DNA from 2 places in the Kitasatospora sp. NPDC054939 genome. Region 1 is predicted to be linked to the other one. Evidence: riboswitches for the same ligand, from Rfam matches in the RefSeq annotation. Region 1 holds a riboswitch; the other holds the start of a gene.
The links. A riboswitch is a leader RNA that binds a small molecule or an ion and turns the genes downstream of it on or off. The one in region 1 is predicted to bind FMN.
Positions count from the first base shown of each region.

Region 2: it holds a riboswitch for FMN, as region 1 does, so the genes downstream of both, ACWGB8_RS22210 (riboflavin synthase) here and ribB (3,4-dihydroxy-2-butanone-4-phosphate synthase) in region 1, are expected to answer to the same signal.

Region 1 is NZ_JBSGXP010000097.1:15,398-30,264, forward strand. Features, by position in the region: gene ACWGB8_RS25140 (amino acid adenylation domain-containing protein) at 1-305, opposite strand, end outside; gene ACWGB8_RS25145 (phytanoyl-CoA dioxygenase family protein) at 292-1,215, opposite strand; gene ACWGB8_RS25150 (condensation domain-containing protein) at 1,245-2,549, opposite strand; gene ACWGB8_RS25155 (thiamine pyrophosphate-binding protein) at 2,542-4,338, opposite strand; gene ACWGB8_RS25160 (transketolase family protein) at 4,335-5,264, opposite strand; gene ACWGB8_RS25165 (transketolase) at 5,251-6,069, opposite strand; gene ACWGB8_RS25170 (isocitrate lyase/phosphoenolpyruvate mutase family protein) at 6,126-6,992, opposite strand; gene ACWGB8_RS25175 (MFS transporter) at 6,989-8,416, opposite strand; gene ACWGB8_RS25180 (ATP-grasp domain-containing protein) at 8,653-9,906, opposite strand; gene ACWGB8_RS25185 (phosphopantetheine-binding protein) at 9,910-10,152, opposite strand; partial or broken gene ribB (3,4-dihydroxy-2-butanone-4-phosphate synthase) at 10,438-11,085, opposite strand; FMN riboswitch at 11,353-11,483, opposite strand; gene ACWGB8_RS25195 (DUF402 domain-containing protein) at 11,810-12,457, shown strand; gene ACWGB8_RS25200 (zinc-dependent alcohol dehydrogenase) at 12,703-13,722, shown strand; gene ACWGB8_RS25205 (LLM class F420-dependent oxidoreductase) at 13,796-14,608, shown strand; gene ACWGB8_RS25210 (MFS transporter) at 14,605-14,867, shown strand, end outside.
Region 2 is NZ_JBSGXP010000079.1:11,364-26,230, reverse strand. Features, by position in the region: gene ACWGB8_RS22215 (nicotinamide mononucleotide transporter family protein) at 1-285, opposite strand, end outside; gene ACWGB8_RS22210 (riboflavin synthase) at 282-968, opposite strand; FMN riboswitch at 1,150-1,277, opposite strand; gene ACWGB8_RS22205 (SCO4226 family nickel-binding protein) at 1,554-1,802, shown strand; gene ACWGB8_RS22200 (antibiotic biosynthesis monooxygenase family protein) at 1,941-2,246, opposite strand; gene ACWGB8_RS22195 (MSMEG_1061 family FMN-dependent PPOX-type flavoprotein) at 2,523-3,218, shown strand; gene ACWGB8_RS22190 (RNA-guided endonuclease InsQ/TnpB family protein) at 3,330-4,478, opposite strand; gene ACWGB8_RS22185 (transposase) at 4,654-4,851, shown strand; gene ACWGB8_RS22180 (HIT family protein) at 4,981-5,424, shown strand; gene ACWGB8_RS22175 (glycoside hydrolase family 19 protein) at 5,765-6,877, shown strand; gene ACWGB8_RS22170 (serine hydrolase domain-containing protein) at 7,041-8,129, shown strand; gene ACWGB8_RS22165 (SpoIIE family protein phosphatase) at 8,742-12,368, shown strand; gene ACWGB8_RS22160 (S-adenosylmethionine:tRNA ribosyltransferase-isomerase) at 12,432-13,493, opposite strand; partial or broken gene ACWGB8_RS22155 (SDR family oxidoreductase) at 13,634-14,347, opposite strand; gene ACWGB8_RS22150 (pseudouridine synthase) at 14,661-14,867, opposite strand, start outside.

The sequences.
Region 1 (14,867 bases):
GCCGGGTACGACGGATCGAGCGGCACGTACGCCGCACCGGCCTTGAGGACGCCGAGGATCCAGGCGGGCGCCCGGTGGGAGCGCTCCAGGAGCACGCCCACCAGGGCGCCGCGGCCGAGGCCGGCGGCGGTCAACCGGGCGGCGACGGCGTCGGACAGCCGGTCGATCTCGGTGTAGCCGGACTCGCGGCCGCCGCCGGCCACCGCGGGCGCGTCGCCGCGCACGACGGCGACCCGGGCGAACAGCTCGGGCAGCGAGCGGACGTCCGCCGGCAGCCCGCGCAGCGACACGTCAGGCACCGGCATGGTTGCCACCGACCGCCATCACGTCGCCCTGGTCGACCGGCTTGTAGTAGTCGGTGGGGTGCACCGCGTCGCCGAAGTCGCCGAACATCCGGCGCAGTCGCGGCGACATCCGGTCCAGCACCTCGGCGGGCTGCTGCAGGTAGTCGTGCGGGCGGTGCCACAGGTGCCCGTAGCGCAGGATGAAGGTCTTGCGCTCCCGGGTGGTGTTCGGCGCCACCGCGTGCCACAGCGAGTACGGGAAGATCAGTACGTCGCCCGGCGCGGCCTTGACCTCGACGGCCTCCTCGGGCAGGACGCCCCGGCGCAGCGGCTCGTCGAGTTCCTCGATGTAGCAGAGCGCCGTCCGGTCGGTCGGCACCCTGCGGTGGCTGCCGGGGACGAGCAGGAAGTTGCCGCTGTCGGACTGCGTGGTGTCGGTGAAGAACACCTGCGCCTTGACCTGCAGGCCCGGGCTGCCGTGGGTGAGCCGCAGCTGCTGCAGGTACTCGCCGCCGTCCGTGTGCCAGTACTCCAGCGCCTCCTGCTGGAGCGAGCGGACGAAGATCTCGGTGCCGAGGATCTGGACGCTGCCGGCCAGCAGGGTCATCAGCGGGCCGACCAGCTTCGGGTGGTCGAGGAAGTAGTCCATGCCGGCGGTGCGGGCCACCGCGTCGCGCACCCGCACGGTGTGGGCGCGGTCGGTGAAGCTGGCGTGGTTCTCGATGGTCCCGGCGCCCGCCGCGAGGACGTCGTCGATGACGCCGAGGCCGCGCTGCACCTCCTCGGGGGTGAACAGGCCCTTGAGGTGGAGGTAGCCGTTCTGCTCGTAGCTCTCGAACTGCTCGTCGGTGAGCGGCGTCCAGTCGCGATCCCGCACGGTCTCGGCGGTGGACTCGCGGATGGTCGCGACGTGCATGGCGGTGTTCTGCATGGTGGTCTCTCTCCTCGGTGGGGTGGCGGTCACGGGCGCAGTTCGCGGGCCCACCGGTGCAGCCGGTCCTCGACGGTGTCCCACAGGGCCAGCACGTCGGGGGCGGTGTACCAGTCGGTCTTGAACATGACGTTCACCGTGACGCCGTCCTCGTCCTCGTCCCAGAAGGTCGCCACGGCGGCGTCGTGCCAGCCGTTGGAGATCCCGAGCGGCGCGGTCCGCACGCCGGGGATGGCGATCTCCCCGACGCTGCGGCGCATGCCGATCGGCCGGGCGTTGAACGTGACGTACGGGACGGTGGCCTGGCGGCCGAGCGCCTGCGGGTCCATCAGGTCGATCAGGGCGGGCCACGGCAGGTGGCTGTCGTCCAGGGTGACCAGGATCCGCTCGCGGAAGTGGCGCAGGTAGTCGGTGGCGCCGGGGTGCCGGCCGGGCTCGCTGGCCAGCACCGTCTTGCTGGCGAACCAGCCGGCGGTGTGGGTGAGCCCGGGCAGCTCCCGGTTGGCGGTGGACAGGGTGGTGGCGGCGGCCGACCGGCCCGAGCGCTCGGCGAGCGCGTGGTGCAGCGCGGCGTGCATGAGGTTCAGGCCCGTCATCCGCAACGGGCGTGCTGCGGCGGCGAGTTCGCGGCAGAGCTCGCCGGGCAGGCGCCGGACGAAGTCCTCGTTCTCCTCGTACCGGATGCCGGTGGCGCCGCTGAACCCCTCGATCGGCATGGCCGGGACGGCGCCGATGCCCTCCAGCCGGGCGGCCAGCCGGGCGAGGGCGGCCCGGCCCGCGGCCGACTCGACGGCGAGGTTCTGCCGGCGCACGAACTCCTGGAAGGGCACCTCGATCGGCGGCAGCGGCGGCACCTCGGCGCCGGTCTCCTGCCCGTAGAGCACGGCGAGGTCCCGGATCAGGACGTTCAGCGACCAGCCGTCGCTCACCAGGTGCTCGGTGACCAGGGCGAACCAGGTCTCCTGCGGCGAGCGCGGGAGCAGCACCAGCCGGGCCACCGGCCCGTCCACCAGGTCGAAGGGCTCGATCACGGCGGCCCGCACGGCCGCCCGGTCGGCCCCCTCGTCGGCCCCGGCCGGCAGCTGCCGCAGGTCCTGCGGCTCGGCGGAGCCCACGTGCCAGAGCGCGCGGTCGGTGTCGAAGCCGCTGCACAGGACGGGGTGCCGGCGCTGCAGGGCGTGCCAGGCACGGTTCAGCGCGGCCGTGTCGAGCGTGCCGTGCAGGACGAGCGGCAGGGTGCTGTGGTGCGGGTTGAAGACCCCCCGCTCGGCGTCCTCGCGGGTCTGGCCGAGCCGGTGCCGGTGGTTCCAGGAGGCCTGCAGCGTCTCACGCACGGTTCAGCTCCGGGGTCCGCGGACGGCCCTGGGCCGGGACGAGGACCGGCCGTTCGACCGACACCCCGGCGGACACCAGCGACGCGCCGTCGTGGGCCCGCAGCCCGCCGTCGGCCCGCAGCGGGCGCAGCAGCCGCTGCTCCGGGTCGCAGAGCACCTCGACCAGCGCGGGGCCCTCCTCGGCCAGCACCGCGGCGATGTCGGCGTCGAGCGTGTCGACGCCGGTCAGCGCCCGGTACGGCAGCCGGAACGCGTTCGCCACGGCGGCGAACTCCAGCGTCTCGGGCTCGGGCAGTGCCGGGCCGTCGGTCAGGGCGGCCTGCGACTCGCGGATCGACGCGTAGCCGCCGTTGTTCAGCACGAACACCTTGATGCCCAGCCCGTACTGGCTGACGGTGGCCAGCTCCTGGATGTTCAGCTCGATCGCGCCGTCGCCGACGATCACCAGCACCTGGGCGTCCGGCCGGGCGAAGGCGGCGCCGACCGCCATCGGAACGGCCGCGCCCATGTTGAGGAAGGCGGCCGAGGTGATCTCCCGCTGGGAGGCGGTGAACTCCAGGGTCTGGCCGGTCACGTAGTAGGCGCTGCCGGTGTCGACCACGAACACGTGGTCGGCGCCGGTCTGCGCCTCCAACCGGTCCACGAACCGGTAGGAGTTGATCGGGCCGCCGGGCCGCTGCTCGCCGACCGTGGGGTGGGCGGCCTTGAGCGCGGCGCACTCGGCGAGCCACGCCTCGTGCGCGGCGGGGACGTCCGCCTCGGCCGCCTCCTGCTGGAGCGCCTCGACCAGCCGGCCGACGTCCATGCAGACCGGGAAGTCCACCCGGACGCCCTTCTTGGTCAGCTGGGTCGGGTCGATGTCGACCGCCACCACGGTGGCGTCCGGGTCGAAGGCGTCCGCGTCCTCGCCGACGAAGGCGGTGGACAGGCTGGAGCCGAGCGAGATCACCAGATCGGCGCGGCCCATGACCAGCCCCGGGTGGAGCCGGCCGCGGATGCCGCCCTGCCCGAGGCAGAACGGCGAGTCGTACGGCAGCAGGTCGGTGCCCAGCCGGGAGGTGACCACCGGGATCCGCAGCCGCTCCACGACCTCCTGGAAGGACTTCACCGCGTCGGCCTGGCGGACGCCCTGCCCGGCGACGATCAGCGGTCGCTCGGAGCTGCGCAGCATCGTCATCAGCTGCCGGGCGGTCTGCCGGGCGCCGGCGCCGCGGGCCTCGTCGGCGGTCGGCTCGGCGCCCTGGAGGGCGGCCGGGTCGACGTGCGCGGCCTGCACGTCCAGCGGGATGTCCAGCCAGACCGGGCCGGGGCGGCCCGCCAGGGCGTGCCGGACGGCCTCGTCCAGGTGCCGGCGGATGTCGCCCGGGCGCTCCACCACCGCCGAGTACTTGGTCATGCTGCGGGCGCTGTCGACCACCCCGAAGCCCTGGACGCCGAAGGAGCGGACGCCCTCGTCCATGTGCCGGGTCTCGACCTGGCCGGAGATCACCAGGACGGGGGCGCCGTCGGCGTAGGCGTCGACGAGTCCGGCCAGCGCGTTGACCGCGCCCGGGCCGCTGGTCACCAGCGCCACCGCGAGTTCGCCGGTCAGCTTGGCCGCGCCGGTGGCCATCAGCGCCGCCGCGGTCTCGTGCCGGGCGCAGACGGTCACCAGGCCGGGCCGGCCGCTGAACGCCTGGTCGAGGTGGATGGAGCCGGTGCCGGACAGGCTGTAGCAGGTGCGGACACCGCGTGCGTGCAGGTAGGCGGCCGTGTAGTCGGCCACACTGACGGTCGTACCGACGGTCATGCCAGCCACTCCCCCACCCGCTTCGCCACGCCCTGCGCGGTCAGGCCGTAGTGCTCGTACAGGAACTCGGCGGGGCCGATCGGCGCGTACTCGTTCGGTACGCCGAGCTGCAGCACGGGCACCGGGTGGGTGCGCACGACCGTCTCGGCGACCGCCCCGCCGAGACCGCCGTTGAGCACGTGGTCCTCGGCGACCACCAGCCGGCCGCTGCGGGCCGCCGCCCGTCCGATCGCCTCCGCGTCGATCGGCTGGACGGATCCGAGGTGGAGCACGCCGGCCCGGATGCCGTCGGCGGCGAGCAGGTCGGCGGCCTCCACCAGCCGGGTGGTGAGCAGGCCGGTGCCGACCAGGGTGACGTCCTCGCCGTCGCGCAGCAGCTCGGAGCCGCCGTAGCGGAAGGTGTGGTCCGCCGGGAAGAGCTCGGGCGTCTCCAGCTTGCTGACGATCCGGATGTAGACCGGGCCGTCGTGGGCCATCGCCTCGTGCAGCGCCGCCACGGTGTCCTGCGGGGTCGCGGGGGCCAGCACCGTCATCCGCGGGATGGCCCGCATCCAGGCGAGGTCCTCGACGGCATGGTGGGTGCCGCCGAGCGCGCCGTACGCGAGACCGCTGACGAAGCCGCAGAACACCACGTTCGCGTTGCTGTAGGCGGCGTTCTTGATCTGCTCCAGGGCGCGGGCGGTCAGGAAGCAGGAGGCCGAGTAGACGAACGGGCGCAGGCCCGCGTTGGCCATGCCGGTGGCGACACCGACCAGGTTCTGCTCGGCGATGCCGACGTCGACGAAGCGGTCGGGCAGCTCGGACTGGAAGCCGAGCGCCGAATGGGTCTCGGCGGAGTCGTTGTTGACGATGCAGATCCGCTCGTCCGTGCGCGCCAGTTCGAGCAGGGCCGCCGAGAAGGCGGCGGCGCAGTCAGTCGAGGCCATGCTCAAGCTCCCGGAGTGCTCGGTCGAGAAGGTCGGGGGTCAGTCGGCGGCTGTGCCATTCGAGGTTGCGCTCCATGAAGGAGACGCCCTTGCCCTTGACGGTGGAGGCGATCACGCAGGTGGGCCGGCCCGGCTCCAGCGGCGCGCCGCGCAGGACCTCCAGGAGCTCCTCGACGTCGTGGCCGTCGACGGTGCGCACGGCCCAGCCGAAGGAGCGCCACTTCTCGTCCAGCGGCTCCAGGGCGTTGATGTCCTCGGTGCTGGCACCCTTCTGGGCGAGGTTGCGGTCGACGATCACGACCAGGTTGGACAGGCCCCGCGAGGCGGCCAGCATCGCGGCCTCCCAGTTGCTGCCCTCCTGCAGCTCGCCGTCGCCGGTGAGCACGAAGGTGCGGCGGTCGGAGCCCTGCACCCGGGCGGCGAGGGCGGCGCCCGCGCCGAGCGACAGCCCGTGGCCGAGCGAGCCGGTGTTGAACTCGATGCCCGGGACGCGGGTCGAGACGACCGTGCTCAGCCGGGAGTCCGCGGCGCCGTAGGTCGCCAGCTCCTCCTCGGGCAGCACGCCGGTGAGCGCCAGCACGCTGTACATGGCGGCCGAGGCGTGGGCCTTGCTGAGGACGAAGCGGTCCCGGTCCGGGTCGTCCGGGCCGCCGCGCAGCACGCCGAAGTACAGCGTGGCGATGATGTCCATGGCGGAGAGGTCCGCCCCGATGTGGCCGGTGCCGGCGTTGCTGGCCGTGGTCAGCGCGAGTGCTCGGGCCCGTGCCGCCTGACGGCGCACCAGCGCCACGTCTTGCGACGACAAGTGTGGATCCTTTCGGTGGGTGGGGGTCGGGTGCGGGTCGCGGTCGCTCCGGCCGGTCAGGCCGTGAACTCCTGCCACTGGTCGAGGCGCTGGAGCGCGAAGACGTCCTTGACCCCGGCGATGCTGTCCTCCAGGTGGGCGGAGTGCCCGGTCTCGTAGATCGAGCCGAGGGCGCTCCGCAGGGAGGTGATGGTGGCCCGCAGGCCCTGGTTGGCGTAGATCACGGCGGATACGCCGGCCGCGCGCGCCTCGTCTGCGTGCCAGTCCGGGTACGTGGTGGGCACCACGACGACCGGCAGGCGGTTGTCCCACTGGTCGAGGAAGGCGAGCACCTCGTCCTTGGTGGCCTGCTTGGAGTGCACCAGCACGGCGTCGGCACCGGCGTCGGCGTAGACCGAGCAGCGCTTGAGCGCCTCGTCGACGCCGAGCCCGCTGATCATCGCCTCGGTCCGGGCGATGACGAAGAACTCCTCGTCGCTCTGGGCCTTCTTGGCGGTCTCGATCTTGTGGGCGAAGGCGTGCATGTCGAGCAGGGTGTGCGCGGCCGCGGCGAAGCTGTTCATCTTCGGGAAGATCTTGTCCTCCATGCACACGGCGGTGATGCCGGCCCGCTCGTACTCGGCCACCATGTACGCCACGTTCATGCTGTTGCCGAAGCCGGTGTCGCAGTCGGCGACGACCGGGACGGTCAGCGCCTTCTGGATGTTGGCCGCCGCGTCCAGGTACTCGTTCATGCTGAGCAGGCTGGCGTCGGGCAGGCAGCGGGCTGCGGAGATCTCGAAGCTGGAGGCCCAGACGGCCTGGAATCCGACCTGCTCGGCGATCACGCCGCCGAGCGCCGAGTGCGCGCCCGCGATCCGGGCGAGCGGGTGCTCGGCGAGGACGCTGCGGAACGAGCGATAGCTACGGGTGGTGGGGCTCACGTGGTGCTCCTGTGGTTCGGGGTGTGGAGGAGTGGGGAACCCTGCGCCGGGACGTCCGGCGCCGGGGTGTCGGCCGGCGGTCCGGCCTGCGGACCGGCCGGCCCCTGGTCCGACGGCGCGTGGTCGGACGGCGCGTGGTCGGACGGCGCGTGGTCGGACGGCGCGTGGTCGGACGGCGCGTGGTCGGACGGCGCGTGGTCGGACGGCGCGTCACGGACGAACGCCCAGAAGGCGATCAGTCCGCTGACCAGGAAGACGCCCGCCAGCAGCAGCCAGCCCGCGGCCCCCATGCCGAGCGGCAGCATGATGACCAGGGCGGGCCCGAAGAACTGCTGCAGGCCGCGGCCGAGGCCGAACACGCCCTGGTACTCGCCCATCCGGCCCTCGGGCGGCAGGGTGAAGGACAGACCCCAGCCGCCCGCGGACTGGGCGAGTTCGCCCAGGGTCATGACGACCGTCCCGGCGAAGAGCAGGACCACGGCCACCGATGTGCCGGTGGTGCCGGAGCCCGCGAACAGGCAGCAGGCGAGCGACATCAGCAGCCCCGCCCGCAGCAGCAGGCGGCCGGAGCCGGACACGGTGTCCGCGCCCTTGCCGGCGGCGACCTGGAGCAGTACCACCAGGACGGTGTTGACGACCGTCAGCGCCGCCACCAGGGCGCCCGGCGCGCTGGTGCGGTTGACGATCCAGAGCGGCACGCCGACCGCGAGCACCGGCTGGAACAGCTCCAGGATCCCGGTGAGCGCGGTGGCCAGCAGGAACCGGCCGTCCCGAAAGGCGCCCCAGGAGCGTTCCGCCGTGGCCGGGACCACCTCGGGACCGTCCGGCCGGAGCCTCAACGTGATGATGGCACACACGAGTTGGAGTGCCGCGTTGACCGCGACCACGAGCAGGAAGGCGAGCTGCGAATCGGTCGCCAGGGCCACGCCGGCCAGCCCGGCGCCGGCCGTGAAGCCGAGGTTGAACAGGCTGCGCATCCTCGCCCGGACCCCCGCGGAGCGGGCGGAGCCGAACAGCGCGTGCGTCAGGGCCGCCCGCAGCGGGCTTCCGGCAGTCTCGCACACCGCGATCGCACAGGCGACCACCGTGAACACCGCCGGACCCTCGACGAAGGCGTAGCCGACGAACAGCACGGCGAGCAGGCCGTAGCTGGCCGCCAGCGGGCGCCGCGCGCCGAAGCGGTCGGCCACCCGGCCGCCCGGGACGGAGGCGAGGAACCCGCACAGACCGGCCGCCGACATGGCCAGCGAGACGCTTTGGGTGGAGAGTCCGACGGTCCGGGTGAAGAAGATGGCGCTGGAGGTCAGGAAGAGGCCGGTGCCGAGCGACTGGGTGAGCGTGAGCACACCCATGTGCCGCTCGGCGCCGGGCGCCGGGACGAGTTCCTTCAGGAACCCGACGGCGGCCGAGCCGAGGGAGGGCATGAGGAGTCCAGGGGGTTCGAACGAGGGGGTGCCCGTGGCGGTGGGCGGCGGACGGGGGGCCCGGCGGGGTGCGCGCCTGCGGGTCCGCAGGGCGGGACGGGCCCGCACGTCGGGACGGGCCGGTACGTCGGGACCGGTTACGTCGGGACCGATCGGTTACGTCGGGACGGACCTGCCCGTCGGGACGGGTCCGGGCGCCGACGGTCCGGCGGGGCCTCCCCGGCCGGTGCGTCGCCTCAGGGGTGGTCGAGCAGGTTCCGGGCGGTCCGCAGGACGGATCGGCCGTCGACGGCGAACTCGAACGCCAGGAGGGCGACCGCCCGGTCCAGCAGCGCGATCATCTCCCGGTGGTCCGCGGCCGAACCGCACAGCATGTCGAGCAGGGTGGTGCCGGTGCCGCCGGCCAGGTCGGTGCCGGGCCGTACCGACAGCCGGTACGAGTCGACCCCGGGCAGGGCCCGCACGGCGGCCTGGCCGTCGACGCGGGTCAGCCGGCCGGGTGCGACGGGCCCGGGCGTGTAGTACTGGAAGTGCACCCGGTCCGGGCGGGCGAGGCCCGGCAGGGTGCCGCGCCCGAGGGCCAACTCCGCGGCCAGTACGACGAGATCGAGCCCGACCGCACGCCGGGCGAGGCCCGTCTGGTCCCCGCCGAGGCGGCCGTTGACCTCGATCAGGCGGGGACCGGCGGGCGTCAGCTTGATCTCGGTGTGCACCAGGCCGTGCGTGACGCCCAGCGCCCGGATCGCCCGGTCGGCCAGCCCGATCACCCCGGCCTCGGACTCCGGCGCCAACCGCGCGGGCCAGAACTGCCCGGACTCCCGGAACGGCGGCGCCAGCGGCAGCTTCCCGGTGACGGCGAAGTGGCCGATACCGCCCGGGGTGACGGCGCTCTCCACCGACACGTAGTCCCCGAACGGCGCGCAGTCGGCTCCGGCCAGGAACTCCTCGACCACCAGCGCCGGTTCGGTGCGCAGGAACTCCCCCACCACGGCGGCGCCGTGGTCCGGGTCCGTCACCAGGACGGTGTTCCGGCTGCCCTCGCCCCGGACCGGCTTGACCACGGCGGGCAGGCCCACCTCGGCCAGTGCGGCCGGCCAGCCGTCGGCGGCCGTGACGAGGGCGCTGCGCACCCCGTCCGCACCGGCCTCCCGCAGGCGCCGACGCTGGGCCGCCTTGTCGGTCAACACCCGTACGGTGTCGGTCGAGTTGAACGGAAGGTCGAGCAGCTCGGCGAGTCGGGCGGTGTCGGCGAGCATCCGTTCGCTGAAGGTCAGGATGCCCTTGGCGCCGCCCGCCCGCAGCCGTGCGGCGGCCTGCTCGTGCCCCTCGGCGAGGGGGACGACGCCGGCGCAGTTCTCCTCGAACAGCGGCGCGACCCGGCGGGCGTGCTCGGAGTCGGCCAGAGCGACCAGCACCGGCTCCGTCCGGCCCAGGGCGATGACCTCGCGGGGCGAGGCCGAGCCCTGGTCGTAGACCACGACGACGGCCATCGCTCAGGCGCGTTCGAAGAGTCGGGGGTCCTCGACCGCCTCGGCGAGCTCACGGAGCGTACTGCGGCGCAGCACCGCCGACCGCGGCATGTCGAGGCCGGACTCGATGGCGCGGGTCGAGATCGCCAGCGCCAGCAGGGAATCTCCGCCGAGGTCGAAGAAATCGGCGTCCGGGTCGTCGACCGGTATTCCGAGGACGTCTTCCCAGATTCCTCTGAGTGTTTCTACGGTGCCCTTGTCGGACATTTGAGGTCCCTCCCCGCGGACTTGTTCCGTACCGCAAGTATTGGAGCTTAGGTGAACAACTGTCAAAGCAATGGCGAACTGTGGTTCGAGCGGCCCGTCCGGCCATTTCGCGGGCAGGGCGAACACCGGCTCCGCGCAATCCCGGAAACACCGGGACCGCACTGCGGAACCGTCGCGCCCCCGACCGGGGCCGGATTCCTCGGCCGGCCAGGGCCTGGCCCCCGTTCAGCCGGGCAGGGCCTAGCCGACGGCCGCCACCGGCCGGGCGGCGGCGGCCGCGCCGCCCGCCGAGCGGAGGTGCTCCGCCAGATCGGCGATGGAGATCAGCGCCAGACCGTGCCGACGGGCGAAGGCGCGCAGCTCCGGGAGCCGGGCCATGGTGCCGTCGGCGTTGGCGATCTCGCAGACCGCCGCCGCGGGCCGCAGGCCGGCCAGCCGGCACAGGTCCACCCCGGCCTCGGTGTGGCCGGGCCGCGCCAGCACGCCGCCGTCGTCGGCCCGCAGCGGGAAGACGTGCCCGGGGCGCACCAGGTCGGCCGGCCCGGCGGCCGGGTCGGCCAGCAGGCGCAGGGTCAGGGCCCGGTCCGCCGCCGAGATGCCGGTGCTGATGCCGGCCGCGGCGTCCACCGAGACGGTGAAGGCGGTGCGGTGGTGCTCGGTGTTGCGGCGGACCATCTGCTCCAGCTCCAGGCGGTCCAGGTCGTCACCGGCCATCGGGGCGCAGAGCAGCCCGCGGCACTCGGTCATGGCGAGGGCGACCAGCCGGTCGGTGGCGAATTCGGCCGCGAACACGAGGTCGCCCTCGTTCTCCCGGCTCTCGTCGTCGACGACGACGACGGCCCGGCCGGCCGCGATCTCGGCGATCGCGTGGTCGATCGGGTCGTACGCCGGCTCGGCGTCGATCGGGTACGGCAGTGCGTCGGTGGTGGTCATGCCCGTGGTCCTAGCGTTCGGCGGGAGGCGGGAAGGCGGAGAGCGAGCTCAACGCGGGTCCCGCACACCCGGACCGCGGCCGGGTGCAACCGGCCGGACGGGGCGTCGTAGGTGCGGCCCATCGGAACTCTCCTCGCGCTCGGGGCGCGGACTTCCGGGGCTTCGGAGCGTGGGCGTGCAGGGGCGGCCGCCGGTTGCGCCGGGAACGGAGCAGCGCACGGCCCGGAGGCCGACGGTGCTCCCCGGAGATCGGGGGGACCTTGCCCGCCGCGCACTGCCTCCCTTCCGGACTTTCACCGTCGGTCCAGGAATTTCACCTGGTCAACCGGCCGCTGGCTGCGGACGGGTCGCGGACTGTAACCGCCGGTTCGGAATTTCACCGACCCCGGAGTGCGCAAACGTCTTGTTCAACGTCCGCCAACCTCGCACACCGAGGGCGATCTTGACAAGGCTCCGACATTCCGATCGGAAGTGGGCTGCGTCACTGGCCGATGAGCGGGGGTGCACACCCCCCGTTCGGCGGGTATTGCCAATGACCGCCGGCCGTGCCTAAGATCCGGTCCGCCACTGCCTACCCGTCAGTAAATCCTCCGTACGGCCGAATTGACCGGCCGTCGGGAAGCAGGATCCGACGGATCGGGGCGCGCGGCACTCCGGCCGGAGCGGGCGCATCGCGTCCCGCGCACCAGGCGCCGGAATTGCGAAACGGGGGAGCACGACGTTCATGTACGAACTTGACGAATGTCCGGGGGGCGCAGCCGCGCCCGCCGACGGAGGGACCGGCCGTCGGGCAGCCGGCCGGTACGGCCCGGGCCAGGTCGTCCTGCGCCGGGAGGTCCTCGACGGGCGGACGTGGCTGAGCTACCCCGTCCGGGTCGTCGCCGACCGGCCCGACCTGCTCGCCGTCCACCTGGCCCACGACACCCCGCTCACCTTCGGCGAGGGCGAGTTCCGCTGGGGCCCGCACGGCTGGAGCACCGTCGCCGACCGCTGGCGCAGCCCCGGCGTCCTGCAGCTGCAGCGCCCCCGCGACGCCTACGCCGTCTGGGCGTTCCGCGACGAGCGGACCGACGCGCTCGCCGGCTGGTACGTCAACTTCCAGGAGCCGTACCGGATCACCGCCGACGGCTTCGACACCCTCGACCACGAGCTCGACCTCTGGATCCCCGCCGACGGCGGCCCGTACCGCTGGAAGGACGTCGACGCCTTCGAGGAGCGCGCCCGCACCGGCGGCTTCACCCCCGCCCAGGCCGCCGCCGTGCGCGCCGAGGCCGACCGCGTCGCGGCGCAGCTCGACCGCGGCGAAACCTGGTGGACCGAGGAGTGGGCGCACTGGCAGCCCCCGGCCGACTGGTCACTCCCCCCGGGCTGAGCGCCCCGCACGCACCGCCGGCGACCACCCGGCGGCGGCCACCCGCCCCCGTCCGCACCCGGACGACGTCACGCTCCGCCCCCGCCCGCGGCACCGCGCGCCCGGGAGCGGAGCCCTGCGCCCCCGGCACGGCACCCCCGTGCCCCGGAACCCCGCACGAGCGGCGGCCCACCCGGCCGCCCGTACCACCGGCGGCCCGACCCCACCGGCCGCCCGCACCGCAGCACCACCGAAAGGAACGACCGATGCGCATAGCCGTGGTGACCTCCCCCCGCTCCCTGGAGATCCGCGAGACCCCCGTGCCCGAGATCGGCGAGGACGACGTCCTGGTCCGGGTCGCGGCCTGTGGTCTGTGCACCATGGAGGCCAAGCTCTACACCGGCGCCATGCCCGTCTACCCCGTGGCGGCCGGCCACGAGGTCTCCGGCCGGATCGAGCGGGTCGGCGCACGGGCCGCCGCGCTGGAGGACGCCCCCGCCGTCGGCGACCTGGTCACCGTCGACCTGCTGACCCGCTGCGGCACCTGCCGCAACTGCCGGGCCGGCGACAGCGCCGTCTGCGCCTCGCCGCAGGGCAGCCTGCTGCCGGACGGCACCATCAGCATGGGCGCGGGCCTGGCCGAGTACGTCCGGGTGCCGGCCGCGCACGCCTGGCCCGTCGGCGACGCCGACCCGCGGCATGCCGCGATGGGCGAGCCGCTGGCCTGCGTCGTCCACTCCCTGCGCCGTGGCTCCTTCCGCGCCGGCGACCGGGTGGCGGTGGTCGGCGCCGGGTACATGGGCCGGCTGCACCAGTTGCTCGCCCGGCACGAGCAGGCCCGGTCGATCACGGTGGTGGAGACCGACGACGCCCGCCGGGCCGCGGCCCTGCAGGCCGGCGCCGACCACGCCGTGACGCCCGATCAGGTGGACGGACTCCCCAAGGCCGACGTCGTGTTCGTGACCATCGCCTCCCGCGAGGCGATCGCCGTGGCGTTCCGGGCCGCAGCCGACGGCGCCCGCATCGTCCTCTTCGGCGGCTCCCACGACACCCCGGACGCCGTGCTGCCCGGCTACGAGGTGCACCGCCGCCAGCTCACCGTGACCGGCTCCTACAGCCAGGAGCCCGCCGACTGGCGCACCGCCGCCGCCCTGCTGCGCAGCGGCGTGCTCGCCGACGGGCTGGCCGAGCTGGTCACCTCGCGCCACGAACTGGCCGACGCGGAGCAGGCGTTGACCGAGAGCTCCGGCTCGCCGGTCTACCGGGTCTTCGTGGAGCCGCGCTGACCCCGGTTCCGCCCCGGCCGTCACCCGACGCCGGCCCGCGCCCGCCGGCACCACCCGCACCAGGAGACACCCCATGAGCACCACCGCCCCCACCGCCCGCCCCGCCCTGCGGATCGGCGTCCAACTCCACCCCCAGCACTGCGAGCTCGCCGACCTGCGGGCGGCCTGGCGCGCGGCCGACGGGCTCGGCGTCGACTCGCTGTGGACCTGGGACCACTTCCTGCCGCAGACCGGCGACCCGAACGGCCCGCACTACGAGTGCTGGTCGCTGCTGGCCGCCATGGCCGTCGAGACCAGCCGGGCCACCATCGGCTCCCTGGTCACCTGCACCGCCTACCGCAACCCCCACCTGCTCGCCGACCAGGCCCGCACCGTCGACCTGCTCAGCGGGGGGCGGCTGGTGCTCGGGGTCGGCGCCGGCTGGTTCGAGCAGGAGCACCGCGAGTACGGATACCCGTTCCCCGGCCCCGGCGGCCGGATCGACGCCTTCGAGGCCGCGGTCACCGCCATCCGCGAGCGCCTGCCGAAGCTCAACCCGGCACCGGCCGGCCCGCTGCCGCTGCTGATCGGCGGCGGCGGCGAGAAGCGCACCCTGCAGGCCGTGGCCCGCTACGCCGACCTGTGGAACTGGTACGGCTGGGACTCCACCGACCCGGTCGCCGAGTTCGCCCGCCGCAGCGCCCTGCTCGACGACTGGTGCGCGCGGGTCGGCCGCGACCCGCGCGAGATCGGCCGCACCGTCATGATCGACGCCCCGCAGACCGGCCTGGCCGAGGACTTCACGGCCGCCGGGGCCGGCGAGATCATCGTCTCCGTCCCCGGCCCGTTCGACCTCGCCCCCGTCCGCGAGCTGCTGGCCCTGCGCGACCGCCTGGCGGGCCGGTGAGCGGTGCGGGGCAGCCGGGCGAGCGGCCCGGCACCGTCTTCCACGCCCTGATGGCCGCGCTGCTGGCGTCCAGCGCCGGCATCGGCATGGTCTTCCCGCTGACCAGCATCTACATCAGCGACCGACTCGGGCTGGGGACGGCCGGCGCCGGCGCGTACTTCGTGGCCATGGCCGCCGCCGGGTGCGCCGCCGCGGTCGTCGGCGGCCCCCGGGCCGACCGGGGCAGCGCCGCCGCGGTCGGCGCGGTCGGCACCACCTC
Region 2 (14,867 bases), on a different contig from region 1:
GGCGAACCGCACCCGCAGCTCCGCGCCCTTCCGGCCGCGCTGCCACTGGGTCCAGCCCCAGATCGCGGCGAGGACCACGACGACCTGCTTGCCGACGCCGCCGCTGAGGTGCGCGGACCAGTAGGCGCCCACCAGGACGACACCGGAGAGCAGTTGGACCGGCCAGGTGAGCCGCGAGCGGCGCCAGCCGAGGGCGAGGGCGGTCAGGCCGAGCAGGTTGCCGACGATGTCGGAGCGGTAGACGTCCTGGCCGAGCAGGTGGACGGTCCCGTTGAGCCAGTTCACTCGGTCGCTCCCGGGGTCGCTGCGGGATCGGCGATGCCGGGGGTCCCGGGGAGGGTACGGGCGTCGAGCAGGCGCTCGACGTACTTGGCGAGCACGTCCACCTCAAGGTTGACCGGGTCGCCGACGGCCTTGGCGCCGAGCGTGGTCAGTTCGAGCGTGGCCGGGATCAGCGAGACGGTGAAGGAGTCCAGCGCCGCCTCGACCACGGTGAGGCTCACGCCGTCCACGGTGATCGAGCCCTTCTCCACCAGGTAGCGGCTGATGGACTGCGGCAGCGAGAAGCGCAGCACCTCCCAGCGCGGGTTGCCGTCGGCGTCGAGGTCACCGGGCGCCCGGGAGAGCAGCGCGCCGGTGGCGTCCACGTGTCCCTGGACGAGGTGCCCGCCGAGCCGGGCGCCGAGCGCCATCGCGCGCTCCAGGTTGACCCGGGAGCCCTCCGCCAGCGCGCCGAGGCTGGAGCGGTGCAGCGTCTCGGCCATCACGTCGGCACTGAACTCACCGGTACCGGCAGCCAGTTGCTCGGGAGTGTCGACCACGGTCAGGCAGACGCCGTTGACCGCGATGGAGTCGCCGTGGCGGGCGTCCCGACAGACCACCGGGCCGCGCAGGCGAATACGCGAGGAGTCGCCGATCTCCTCGATCGACACGACCTCGCCGAGCTCTTCGATGATGCCGGTGAACACCCGGGTTCTCCTCGCGCTTGGGGCGCGGACTCCGGGGCGGCATGGGAGAGGACACGGACGGGCACGGAGACACGGACACCGGTGGACCGCCCGGGCGTCGAACGCCGAGGAGAGCCCTGCTGCCGTGCACACCACTCCCCGGGGCCCGTCGCGGGGCCGCGGGTACTGCTCTTCGTCCGCCCGCGCACGCCTCCCATCCGGACTTTAACCGTCGGTCCAGGAATTTCACCTGGTCAACCGGCCGCTGGCTGCGGACGGGTCGCGGACTGTAACCGCCGGTTCGGATTTTCACCGACCCCGGAGTGCGCTGAACGTCACTGCTACTTCTGCCGTCATTCTGCCATGATCCGCGAGACCTGAGGGAGAGCCTTCCGCTGTGGTCTGTTTCACGCGGGACGCGGGAATGGGCGGCACGGGGCGGTCCGGGCGTACGACGGCGGGCTGTTCGGCGGCGGGTTGTTCGGTCGTGCGGGGACGGGCCGATCGGGCGCGCGGCGGTCCGGTGGCGGGCCCGGGTGCGGCAGGCGCAGGCTGGTGGTAGGGGCCGGCACCGGTCGGCCCCAGGCTCCGGGAGGTGCAGGGGCGATGCCGAAGTTCATGGACGTCCACCACGGCATGGTCGGGATCACCGACGAACAGCTGCGCGCGGCCCACCGCGCCGACCTCGCGATCGAGGGCGACGAGCGCGTGCACTTCGAACAGGCCTGGGCCGACCCCGAGTCGGGCACCGTCTACTGCCTGTCCGAGGCGCCCTCCAAGGAGGCCGTGCAGCGCATCCACGAGCGCACCGGCCACCCGGCGGACGAGATCCACCCCGTACCGCTGATGGTCTGAGGCCGCTCCGCGCACCGGTTCGCGGGGAGTTCCGCGGCGCGGGGAGTTCCGCGGTCGGTTCCTTATGCGCGGGTTTCCGGGGGCTCCGGCTCGGGGCTCCCGGGGTCCTGGGGGTCGGCCGCGGGTCCCGGGCCCGGGTCAGCCGGTGGGGACCGCCGTGAAGTGGGTGACCTGCGGGGGATGGGCGAGGTAGCGCAGTTCGCCCTCCGCCCAGACCGGCCTGATCCGCCACATCGGCCCCGCGTACCCGCGCAGCGCGTCCTCGTCCCGCCAGCGGCTCATCACCACCACCCGGTGCGCGTCCTCGCCCAGCGACCGCAGCAGTTCGCCGCCCAGACAGCCGTCCGTCCGCCCGAGCTGCGGGATCACCTGCGAGGCCAGCAGGGCACAGAACTCCTCGATGTGCCCTGCCATGACCTGGGCGGTCCAGATCCTCACGATCACGGTCACCACCTCCCACGGGAGCCCATGGCCCCATTATCGACGCAGAACCGCTGGTGGCGAGGGGTACGGAGCCTTTGTCCGAGCGGGCCGGCACCCCCTTCGGACCGGCGCGGCACCTGTTGTCCGACCGGCGCGGCACCCGCTGCCCGAGGGGTGGGGCGATCTGTGCGCGAGGGGTACGGAACCCGGTGCGCGAGACGTACGGATCGCGGTGCGCGAGACGTACGGATCGCGGTGCCCGACGGCCGCGCAAGGGGGCTCGGTTAGATTTCCGGCATGACCATCACACCGGAGTCCGCCCTTTCGTCAATTCGCCCGCCGGACACCTCGGACAGCCTCTTCGCCGCGCTCGCCGCCGACGCCGTCCGCGACGCCGGACAGCTGCGCGAGATCTACGAGCAGCCCAGCGAACTCGTCCGACGCAAGCAGGTCGACCGGATCCACGACGTCGCCCGACAGCTGATCGCCTGCGCGTCCCTGGTCTTCGTCGCCTCGGCCGACGCCGAGGGCACCTGCGACGTCTCCCCGCGCGGCGGCCCCGCCGGCCTGGTCTCCGTCCTCGACGAGCGCACCCTCGCGATCCCCGACGCCACCGGCAACAAGCGGCTCGACACCCTGCACAACATCCTGGACACCGGCCGGGTCGGCCTGATCTTCGTCGTGCCCGGCCGCGACACCACCCTGCGGATCAACGGCCGCGCCTGCGTCTCCACCGACCCGCGCCTGCTGGAGCAGCTCACGGCCGTCGGGAAGCCCCCGCGCAGCGCCATCGTGATCGGCGTGGAGGAGGTCTACTCCCACTGCCCCAAGGCGTTCCTGCGCAGCTCCGCCTGGAAGCCCGAGAACTGGCTCGCCAAGGACGCCCAGCCCAGCTCCGCCGAGGTCACCCTCTCCCACCTGCGGGACCCGTCGCTCACCATCGAGGCGATCGAACAGGCCGAGCGGGAGTCGGTGCTCTACCGGTACGATTGACATCCTCCCCGGCCTAAGGGCCGGGGATTCCCGCCTGCTCCCACACGAGCCGTGTGGGTCGCTTCGGGTGGGTTCCTGCTTCGCTGCGCGGTGCGGGCACGGATGCCCGTCTTACCTGCGCTCCACAGGCCGACACGGCCAGTCCGGCCGCCTTGGCGACGTTGATCGCCGCGTTGATGTCCCGGTCCAGGACCGCACCGCACCGCACGCCCTGCACGTCCACACGCGGACGTGCAGGGGCTTCGGGCCGTCCTTGACGCCGCACTGCGAGCACACCTGGGAGGTCGGCTCGAACCGGCCGATCTTCACGAAAGTGCGCCCGTACCGGGCGGCCTTGTACTCCAGCATGCTCACGAACGCCGGCCATCCGGCATCGTGCACGGACTTTGCCAGGCGCGTGCGGGCGAGCCCCTTCACCGCCAGGTCCTCCACAGCGACCGCTTGGTTCTCGCGGATCAGCCGGGTGGAGAGCTGGTGGTGGAACTCGAGGCGCGCATCCGCGACACGGGCGTGTGCCCGTGCGACTCGGATCCCGTCCTTGTCCCTGTTCCTGCTGCCCTTCTCCTTGCGGGAGAGAACGCGCTGGGCCTTCTTCAGGCGCTTCTCCGCCCGGCGCAGGACGCGCGGGCTGTCGACCCTGGTCCCGTCGGAGAGGACCGCGAAGTGCCCGAGCCCGAGGTCGATGCCCAGCTCGGGCGTCGTCTGCGGCAGCACCTCCTCAGGGCCGGTCTCCACGACGAACGACGCGAAGTACCGGCCCGCCGCGTCCTTGACCACGGTCGCAGTGGACGGCGTCGACGGCAGGGAGCGGGACCACTTCACCTTGAGGTCGCCGATCTTCGGCAGGCGCAGCTTCCCGCCCGGCGTGATGGACCAGCGGGCGTTGGCGGTGAAGCGGACGGCCTGCCGGGTGTCCTTGCGGGACTTGTACCGGGGCGCGCCCATACGCGGGCGTTTGCCCTTCAGCCCGTCGAAGAAGTTCCGGTACGCCGCGTCCAGGTCGCGCAGGGACCGCTGGAGGACCACCGCCGAGACCTCGCCGAGCCACGCCCGCTCGGGGGTGTTCTTCGCCTCGGTGATCAGTTGCTTCGACAGGTCGGCGGTCCTCGGGAACGGCAGCCCTTCGCTGCGGGCGGTCTCCCGAGCGCGCAGCGCGTCGTTGTAGACCACCCGCGCGCACCCGAACGCCCGTGCCAACGCCATGCACTGACCGGCACTCGGATACAGGCGGAAGCCATACCGAAGCTGCACACGGATCACGATGCACAGTCGGATCACGGGTATCGGCGAGAACATTCACACCGGCTGCCACTGCGTCCTCCACATGCACGTCCACTCGAATCTCGTGACTCCGGCACCGTCCTCACCACCCGGCGCCTGACCGCGGCGCGAGGAGATCACGCGGGCCGCGTGCGAGGACTTCGAGGCCGAGCCGGTGGAGTTCAACGGCGAGGCCGACCACGTCCACCTGCTGGCGAACCTCCCGCCGAGGGTCGCCGCGCCCGGGCTGGTGCGCTCCCACACGGGCGCGTCCTCGCGCAAGCTCAGCCAGGAGCTCCCCAACCTCGTCCGCCACGCGGACACAGCACCTGTGGTCCGGCTCGCACTTCGCCGGGTCGGTCAGATCGGATAGCGGTGGAGCAGCGCTACGCGTGGCCGGGACACGGACCGCACACCCGTGACGTCGGCGTGCCCGCCCATCTGCCGCACTCGGCCGCCGGCCGGGTGGCGGGGGCGCTCCGGCGGCGGCTGAATGGAGCGCGTGGACTGTGTCTTCTGTGCCGTCGCCGCCGAACAGGAACCCGCGCACCTGGTGCTCGCGGACGACATCGCCGTCGCCTTCCTCGACCGCCGACCGCTGTTCCCCGGGCACGTCCTGGTGGTGCCACGGGCCCACCACCGCACATTGGGCGATCTCCCCGCGGCGGAGGTGGGCCCGTTCTTCCTGCGGGTACAGCGGGTGGCCTCCGCCGTCGAGCACGGACTCGGGGCGGCCGGCAGCTTCGTCGCGGCCAACAACCGGATCAGCCAGTCGGTCCCGCACCTGCACGTCCACGTGGTGCCGCGCAATCCCAAGGACGGACTGCGCGGCTTCTTCTGGCCGCGGACACGCTACGCCGACGAGGCGGCCGCGGCCGAGGTCGCCCGGCGCCTGCGCGAGGCCCTGGACGCGGCGGCGGGTGGCCGGGGGGCCGGCGGCGGGTAGCCGGGGTAGCCGGCGTCGGGGTGGGTCGGGGTGGCAGGGGGCGGCCGAGGCGGGTCGGGGTGGCCGGGGTGGTGACGGGCGGGCCCCGATGACCGCCGCCCGCGGGCAACGCCCTTTCAGGGGTGCCGAGATGGGGCAAACCGGACGCAGGACGCCGAAACCGGCCGGACCCCCTTGACAGGTATAGACCATTCCGCTTGAGTCTTCGACGACCCCGTACCGGCCCGCACCCCGGTCGGCCCGTCCCCCACGACGAGCCCCCACGCGGGGTCGGCGGTCTCCCTGCTGCCGAGTCCATGTCCCACGACCGTGCGGCCCCCACCGCACAAGGGGTGATCGAGTGTCAACGAAACGCATCCTCGCGCTGCTCGCCGCCGTGGCGACGGCCCTGGCGATCGCGGTGCTGCTGCCCGCCTCCGCCGCCAACGCCGCAGCCTGCTCCGCCCCCTGGAACGCCGGCACCGCGTACACCGGCGGAGCCTCCGTCTCGTACAGCGGGCACAACTGGACCGCCAAGTGGTGGACCCAGAACGAGACGCCCGGCAACGGCGGTTCGGGCGTCTGGTCCGACCAGGGCGTCTGCGGCGGCGGCTCCACCGGGAGCCCGACCCCGTCCCCGACCAACCCCGACGGCTGCACCTTCCCGACCTGGGTCGCCGGGCGCGCGTACACCGCCGGCCAGGTCGTCCGGTACGCCCCCAACGGCATCAACTACCGCGCGCTGCACGACAACCCGGGCTACGATCCGACCATCAGCACCTGGTACTGGACCCCGCAGCCGTGCGACCCGTTCCCGACCGCGACCCCCACCTCCACCACGACCGCCAACCCCGGCACCTTCCCGGTCAGCGAGGCGCAGTTCAACCAGATGTTCCCGAACCGGAACACCTTCTACACCTACCGCGGCCTGCTGGACGCCCTCAAGGCGTACCCCGCCTTCGCCGGAACCGGCAGCGACACCGTCCGCAAGCAGGAGGCCGCCGCCTTCCTCGCCAACGTCAACCACGAGACCGGCGGGCTGTACTACGTCGTCGAGCAGAACACCGCCAACTACCCGCACTACTGCGACAGTTCCCGCCCCTACGGCTGCCCCGCCGGGCAGGCCGCGTACTACGGGCGCGGGCCGATCCAGCTCAGCTGGAACTTCAACTACAAGGCCGCCGGCGACGCCCTCGGCATCGACCTGCTGAACAACCCCAACCTGGTGCAGAACGACCCGGCCGTCGCCTGGAAGACCGCACTCTGGTACTGGAACACCCAGACCGGCCCCGGCACCATGACCCCGCACAACGCCATGGTCAACGGGCACGGCTTCGGTGAGACCATCCGCAGCATCAACGGCAGCCTGGAGTGCAACGGCGGCAACCCCGCCCAGGTCCAGAGCCGGATCAACTCGTACCAGAGCTTCGTGCAGATCCTCGGCACCGTTCCGGGGTCCAACCTGAGCTGCTGAGGCCGCCCGGAAGCCCGTTGGGCCTGCTCCACCGACCGGCCGCGCCGCCGTCCGTACCCGTTCGGGACGGGCGGTGGCGTACCTCCCGCGGAGGACCGGCCGGGCACCGAATCCTCACATCGGCTGACGACGCGCCGGACGCCCGTTCCCTAGGCTCGCCGACATGAGCGATCTTGGCAGCCTGGGCAGGCTGGCGCAGAGCACCACCGACGCCCTCGCGGGGCAGCAGGTGGGAGTGGTCGTCGCCGCGATGGCCGACGACACGGTGGAGATCCGGGGCGCCGGCCGCACCGGCGCCTCCCCCGACGCCACCCCGGGCGGCGACGGCGCACCCGGGGCGGACACCCTGTTCGAAATCGGCTCGGTGACCAAGGTGTTCACCGCCCTCGCCCTCGCCCGCCTCACCCTGGCCGGCCCCACCGAACTGGACGAACCGCTCGCCGACCTCGTCGCCGACGCCATGCCGCCCGGCAGCAGCGTCCCGGCCAAGGGCGGCGAGGCGATCACGCTCAAGCACCTGGCCACCCACACCGCCGGGCTGCCCCGGCTGCCCAAGGGCATGCTGCTGCCCGCCCTGATCACCCCGCACAAGCCCGACCCGTACGCCGACTGCACCACCGACAAGCTGCTCGCCGGACTCGGCAGCACCCGCCTGCGCGCCCGGCCCGGCCACAGCTTCCGCTACTCCAACCTCGGCGCCGGACTGCTCGGCCTCGCCCTCGCCCGGCGGGAGGGCACCACGTTCGAGGAACTCGTCGCCCGCGAGATCTGCCGCCCGCTCGGACTCGACGACACCGTGATCACCGTCGGCGAGGAGCAGGCCGGCCGCCTCGCCCGCGGCCACTCCGCCCGACGCCGACCGGTGGCCCCCTGGCACCTCGCGGACCTCGCCGGCGCAGGTGCCCTGCGCTCCACCGCCGCCGACCTCGCGGTGTTCATGCGCGCGCAGCTCGCGGGCGGCGGCGACGGACCGCTCGCCGCCGCCATCGACCTCAGCCGCGAGGTGAAGCACCGGGTCAACCCCTTCGCCTGGGTCCACCTCGGCTGGCTCGGCCACCGCCTCCACCCGCGCCAGGGCGGCCACCTGCAGATCTGGCACAACGGCGGCACCGGCGGATTCGCCTCGTTCATGGCCTTCGACCCCGAGAAGCAGGTCGGCGTCATCGCCCTCGCCAACACCCGCCGCTCCCCCGACCAACTCGCCATCCGCCTCCTCCGCACCCTCCAACGCGACTACGCCACCACGGCCTGACGAGCGGCAGCCCGGCGGTCGGCGGGCCGGCGGGCCGGCAACGACCCGGCGGCGGACGTGCGCAGGAAGTCGGCCAGGTCGACTTCCTGTGCGGCGCGGGCGCGGAGGCCGCCCCCCGGGAGAATATGCAGACCGGTCTACAGGCAAGCGCCCCGCGCGGAACCGACCGGCAGGCCACTGCGCGAAAAGTCGGCCAGGCCGACTTCCTGCGCGGCCCACCACCCGGGGCCCGGTGCGCCGCGCAGGGCACCACCCGGGGACGGCCACCCGCCAGCGAATATGCAGACCGGTCTACAGATTCTCGACGCAGGAAGTCGGCGTCGCCGGGTTCCTGCGCAGCGCCGCTCCGCGCTGCAAGCAGCGTGGGTCGGCGGGCGGGTTCGGGCGTGCTGTTCGGCCGGGCTCGGCATTATGCAGACCGGTCTACATGTCCTGCCTCGGGGCGCGCGGGGGGTGGGGGCTGCGTGGGAAGATGGCAGGGCTGGTAGACGATCTCCGGGCGGTTCCCTGGCCATGGTGGACGAGCAGCAGGACGCCGGTGGGCGCGGTGGCCCGGTACCGGGCGCCGGGAGCCCGCGTGGTGGTGCGCACGGGCAGCGGGAGGCGTTGCTGATGGTGCCGATCGCCACGGCGCTGATCGAGGCGGACGGCCGCATCCTGCACTGGAGCAACGACGCGGAGGCCCTGCTCGGGTACAGCCCCGAGGAGGCGATCGGCGCACGCGCAGCCCAGTTGCTGGCCTCCGACGAGCAGCGGACGGACGTGCTGGAGCTGTTCCAGGAGATCGTGGACGGCCGCGGCTGGTCCGGGGTGTTCCCGGTGAAGCACCGGGACGGGCACCACGTGAACCTGGAGTTCCGCACCCACCCGATCTCCGGCCCGGGCGGCCGGCCGCTGGTGCTGGCCGTCGCCTCGGACGTGACCACGCTGCGCCGCATCCAGGCGGACCTCGCGGTGCTGGACGGCTTCTTCACGCAGTCCCCGGTCGGCATGTCGGTGTTCGACAGCGAGCTGCGCTTCGTCCGGCTGAACGACGCGCTGGCCCGGGTGAACGGCCTCTCCGTGGACCAGCACCTGGGCCACCGCCTCTCCGAGGTCCTGCCGGGCATCAACGGCGAGGAGAGCGAGGCGGTGATGCGGCGGGTGCTGGAGTCGGGCGAGCCGGTGCTGGACGCCCGCTCCGAGGGCCGCACGCCCAGTGATCCGCGGCACGACCACGCCTGGTCCGCCTCCTACTTCCGACTGGAGGAGCCGGGCGGGCGGGTGCTCGGGGTGAGTTCGACGGTCATCGACATCACCGAGCGGTTCCGTGCGGACGCCCGGGCGGCCCGGGCGCAGGAGCGGCTGTCGCTGCTGGCGGACGCCACCGCCCGGATCGGTACCACGCTCGACCTGCGGCAGACCGCGCGGGAGTTGGCGGATGCGATGGTGCCGAGCGTGGCGGACATCAGCGGGGTGTTCGCGCTGGAGGCGCTGGTCGCCGGGCGGAACGTGGAGCCGTTGGACCCGTCCGCCCCGCAGCAGGTGCGCCGGCTGGCGCTGGCGTCGACGGACCGCAACTACCCGGCCGAGGAGTTGCCGGTCGACGCCGTCTACGAGGTCTCCCCGGACACCCCGTACGCGCGGGCGATGGCGAGCGGGCGGACGGTGGTGGTGCCGTCCTGGGAGCTGCCCCCGCTGAGCGACACGATCACCGAGCACCGCCGCCGCGCCTACCTGGGCGACCGGCCGCGGTCGGTGCGGATCACGCCGCTGGTGGCGCGCGGCACCACGCTGGGCATGGTGGTGTACTCGCGGCGCGGTGAGCGGGAGTCGTTCGCGGCGGCGGACATCACGCTCGGCGACGAGTTGGCCTCGCGGGCGGCCGTGGCGATCGACAACGCCCGGCTGTACCTGCGCCAGCACCAGACGGTCCTGGCCCGCCAGCAGGCGCTGCGCGAGGCGAAGGCCGCGCAGGAACGCCTGGCGCTGGTGAACGCGGCCTCCGCGCGGATCGGCACGACCCTCGATCTCGCCCAGACCGCACGCGAGTTGGCCGAGGTGGCGACGCCGCGGCTGGCGGACGCGGTGGTGGTGGAGGTGCTGGACGACCTGGTCCGCGGGGAGCGTGACGCCCGCCCGTCGGCGGACGGGTCGGCGGTGCTGCGCCGGATGGCCTTCCATGCGTCGGAGGGTTCGACGCTGCAGCCGATCGACCGGGTCGGCGGGGTGCACCGCTTCGAGCCGGGTTCGCCGTACGCGTGGAGCCTGGCGCACCGGCGTCCGGTGCTGGTACCGCGGATGGACGACGCCGGGCTGGCCTGGTTCTCGGACGACCCGGTGCGCACCTCGGCCGTGCGGGAGCAGGGGGTGCAGTCGCTGATGGTGGTGCCGCTGATCGCCCGGGGTTCGGCGGTGGGGGTGGCGGGGTTCTACCGGACGGTGGTGGACCGCCCGTACGAGGAGGACGACCTCGCGCTGGCCGGGGAGTTGGCGGTGCGGGCGGCGGTGTCCATCGACAATGCCCTGCTGTTCACCCGCGAGCGGGACGCGGCGGCCGCCCGGCAGCGCGCGCTGGACGAGGCGTGGGCCGCCCAGCAGCGCCTGTCGCTGCTGAACGAGGCGAGCACCCGGATCGGCACGACGCTCGATCTGCACCGCACCGCCGAGGAGTTGGTGGAGGTGGTGATCCCCCGGTTCGCGGACTTCGTGACGGTGGACCTGCGCGAAGCGGTGCTGAGCGGCGAGGAACCGGGCCCGGTCGGGGACGGTTCGGTACTGATGCGGGCGGTGGCGGTCGGCGAGGTGGGGCCGGACGGCACGATGGCGGCCGCGGCCGACCAGGTGGGCGAGACCTCGATGTCGGCCAAGACCTACGCGGAGAGCCTGCGCACCGGCCGGTCCATCCTGGTGTCGGAGGTGGACGAGACCGCGCTGCAGCGGATCGTCGCCTCGCCGGACCGGGTGCAGCCGGGCCTGGACGCCGGGGTGCACTCGTACCTGATGGTGCCGCTGCTGGCGCGCGGACTGGTGCTGGGCGGCGCCGAGTTCATCCGGATGGGCAATCCGCTGCCGTTCGGCTCGGCGGACCGCGCGCTGGCCGAGGAGTTGGCGGCGCGCACCGCGCTGGCAATGGACAACGGCCGGCTCTACCGGCGGGAGCGGGACACCGCGCTCACCCTGCAGCGCAGCCTGCTCCCGCAGGAGATCCACCGGACGCTGGGCCTGGAGATCGCCTACCGGTACCTGCCGAGCAGTGTGGTGAGCGAGGTGGGCGGCGACTGGTTCGACGTCGTCCCGCTCTCCTCCGGCCGGGTCGCGCTGATCGTCGGGGACGTGATGGGGCACGGTATCCGGGCCGCCGCCACCATGGGCCAACTCCGCACGGTGGCCCGCACGTTGATCACGCTCGACATGGAGCCGGCGCGGGTGCTCGGCCGCTTGGACGAGGCCACCTCGGCGATCGGCGAGGGGCAGTTCGCGACCTGCGTCTGCGCGGTGTACGACCCGATGGACCGCACCGGCACGGCCGCCTGCGCCGGGCACCTGCCGCCGGTGGTCGCGGACGCCGAGGGCGGGGCCCGACTGCTGGAGCTGCCGCCCGGCGCGCCGCTCGGGGTCGGCGGAGTGGCGTTCGAGAGCGTGGAGTTCACGCTGCCCGAGGAGGGCATCCTGGCGCTCTACACGGACGGGCTGGTGGAGCGCCGGGGCCGTGACCTGGACGAGGGTCTTGACCTGCTCTGCCGGACCATCGCCGAACGGCGCGGCTCGCTGGAGCAGACCTGCGACGCCGTCCTGTCCGAACTCACCGGCCGCAGCAGCGAGGACGACATCGCGATCATCATGGCGCAGGCCCGGCCGATCCGGTCGGAGCGGATCGCCACCCTGCCGCTGAGCGGCGACCATGCCATGGTCGCCCACTCCCGACGGTTCACCCGCGACACGCTGGAGGACTGGGGGCTGAACCAGCTCTCCGACTGGGCCGAGCTGTTGACCAGCGAGCTGATCACCAACGCGCTGGTGCACGCCGGTTCGCCCACCCAGCTGCGGCTGTTCTGCAACCGGCTGCTCACCGTGGAGGTGGCCGACGAGGACACCCACGCCCCCCGGATGCGGCGCGCCATGGAGGAGGACGAGGGCGGGCGCGGCATGCATCTGGTGAACGAACTGGCCCACCGCTGGGGCAGCCGCGCCACCCGGCACGGCAAGGTGGTCTGGTTCGAGCTGGAGCTGCCGCCGGGCTTCCCGGTCGTCGGGTAGCGCACGCAGCCCGGCAGCTTCCGGTGACGGCCCTCCGGCGACCCCGCGACGGCTCGGTGCCGGTCAGCGCAGCAGCAGGTTGACGTCGCCGAACTCGTGCCAGAGGTAGCGGTGTTGGACGGCCTCGGCGTAGCAGCGGCGCAGCAGCCTTCGTCCGGCGACGGCGGCGAGCAGGTGGAGGTGGGACGCCCGCGGTTCGTGCCAGCCGGTGAGCAGGCCGTCCACCGCACGCACCCCGCGTTCCGGGGTGAGCACCAACTCCGTCCAGCCGTCGGCCTCGTGGACGGTGCCGTCGGGTCCGGCCGCCGACTCCAGCGCGCGGACCACCGTGGTGCCGACCGCGACCACCCGGCCGCCGGCGGCACGTACCCGGCCGACGAGTGCGGCGGTGCCGGCGGGGACGTGGAACCGTTCCGCGTACGGGGCCTCGTGGGCCTCCGGGGAGGCCACCCCGGTGTGCAGGGTGACCGGTGCGGTCAGCACTCCGCGGACGGCCAGCGCGGCCAGCGTGTCGGCGGTGAACGGGCGTGCCGCGCTGGGCATTTCGCTGCTTCCGGGCACCCGGGCGAAGACCGTCTGGTAGGCGTCGAGCGGCCAGTCCCGGTCGACGTAGCCGTACCGGATGGGGCGGCCGTGGCGCTCCAGGTAGCCGGTCAGCGGCTCGGGGAGGTCCAGCCCGGCGTACCAGAGGCGTGCCGTGAAGGGCGCGGCCAGTTCGGCCGCCGCACCGGCGGGCAGGGCCACCCGCAGTCCGGGGCGCGCCGGGGACTCGCCGGGCGGGTAGTAGGCCGCGGCCGCGCCCGGGACGATCCGGCGCAGTTCGACCAAGTGGGTTCCGTGGCCGTCGGGTTGGGCCGAGGACAGGTGCAGGGCCACCGGGGTGCCGTCGGGCAGCCGGCCGGGGAGGGCGGCCGGCAGGGTGGCGGAGTCGTTGACCACCAGCAGGTCGCCGGGGCGCAGCACCTCGGGCAGTTCGCCGAAGCGGCGGTGCTCGACGATCGCGCCCGCCCGGTGGCCGACCAGCATCCGGACGTCGTCCCGCGCGCTGCCGCGGGCCTCCGCCGGTGCCCGGGCGGAGAGTTCGGGCGGAACGGTGAACCCGGCCCCGAGCGTGACGGTGGTCATCGCGCCTCCACGGCGGTGACGTCCGGACGAGCGGCGTCCTGGCGAGCGCCCTCCGGGCGAGCAGCCTCCGCGCGGGCGGCGTGCGGGCCGGCGGGCGCCGGGTGTGCGGGTGCCGGGTGTGCGGGTGCCGGGTGTGCGGGCCGCAGGTCGGCGGCCCGGTAGCGGCCGGAGGCCGGGCGGTCCCGGAGCAGTCCGAGCAGCGCGGGGACGACGCTCTCCGGCAGCGGGCGGTCGGAGATGTCCTCGCCGGGGAACGCCTCCTGGTGCATCAGGGTCCGCATGTCGCCGGGGTCGACCGCCCAGACCCGCAGGGCCGGCTCCTCCTCGGCGAGGACGGCCGAGGCGTGGTCGAGCGCGGCCTTGGAGGCGCCGTAGCCGCCCCAGCCGGCGTACGCCTCGACGGCGGCGTCGGAGCTGATGTTGAGGACGGCCCCGCCGTGCGCCCGCAGTTGCGGGAGCAGCAGTCGGGTGAGCACCAGTGGACCGAGGACGTTGACCTCGAAGGTCTCCAGCAGTCCGGCCTGCGGGAAGTCGGCGAGCCGGGGCAGCGGGGCGCCCGCGAGGTCGTAACCGGTGAGCGTGGAGGCGTTGTTGACCAGCAGGCCGGCTCCGCCGAGGCTCGCGGCGGCCCGGGCGACGCGTTCCCGGTGGTCGTCGTCGACCACCGAGCCCGCCAGCGCGCGGACCTCGGTGACGGCGCCGAGTTCGGCTTCGACGGCGGCGAGTGCGGCGCCACCGCGGGCGGTGATCACCAGCGGGCGGCCCTCGGCGGCGAGGGCCCGGGCGAGGGCCAGCCCGAGGCCGCGCGAGGCGCCGGTGATCACCGCGGCGGACGGGCCGGACGCGTCGGACAGTGCGGACGGGCCGGACGCGGCCGAGGCAGCGGGGACGGCCGATGCGGCGGGGACGGCGGAGACGTCGCGGACACCAGGTCCAGCGGAGACGGCGGGAGCGCCGGTGGGGTGCGGCAGTGCGTTCATGGCCCCACGATCGCCCCGGCCCGGTCCGGAACGGATCGGTCACCGGCCCCGCCCGGGGTGGTCCCTTGGTCCTACGGTCGCGGCACTACGCCCTCCGACCCGGTCCTTCCGCCGTAGGGAACGCCCGAGGGAACGCCCGAGGGAGCCACCCGAGGGATCGCCCGTCACGCGGCCTGATCCGCGGGGTTCAGGCGTCGGCCGCCCAGGTCGCCGGGTCCGACCATGCGGCGAGGGTGCGCCGGCTCTCGAACCGGCGCTCCTCGCCGGTCAGCGGGTCGGTGAACTCGACTGCGGAGGCGAGCAGTTGCAGCGGTCGGCGGAAGTCGTCCGGGGCCGGCTCGGGCAGCACCCGCGGGTAGACCGGGTCGCCGAGGATCGGCAGGCCGAGGCTGCT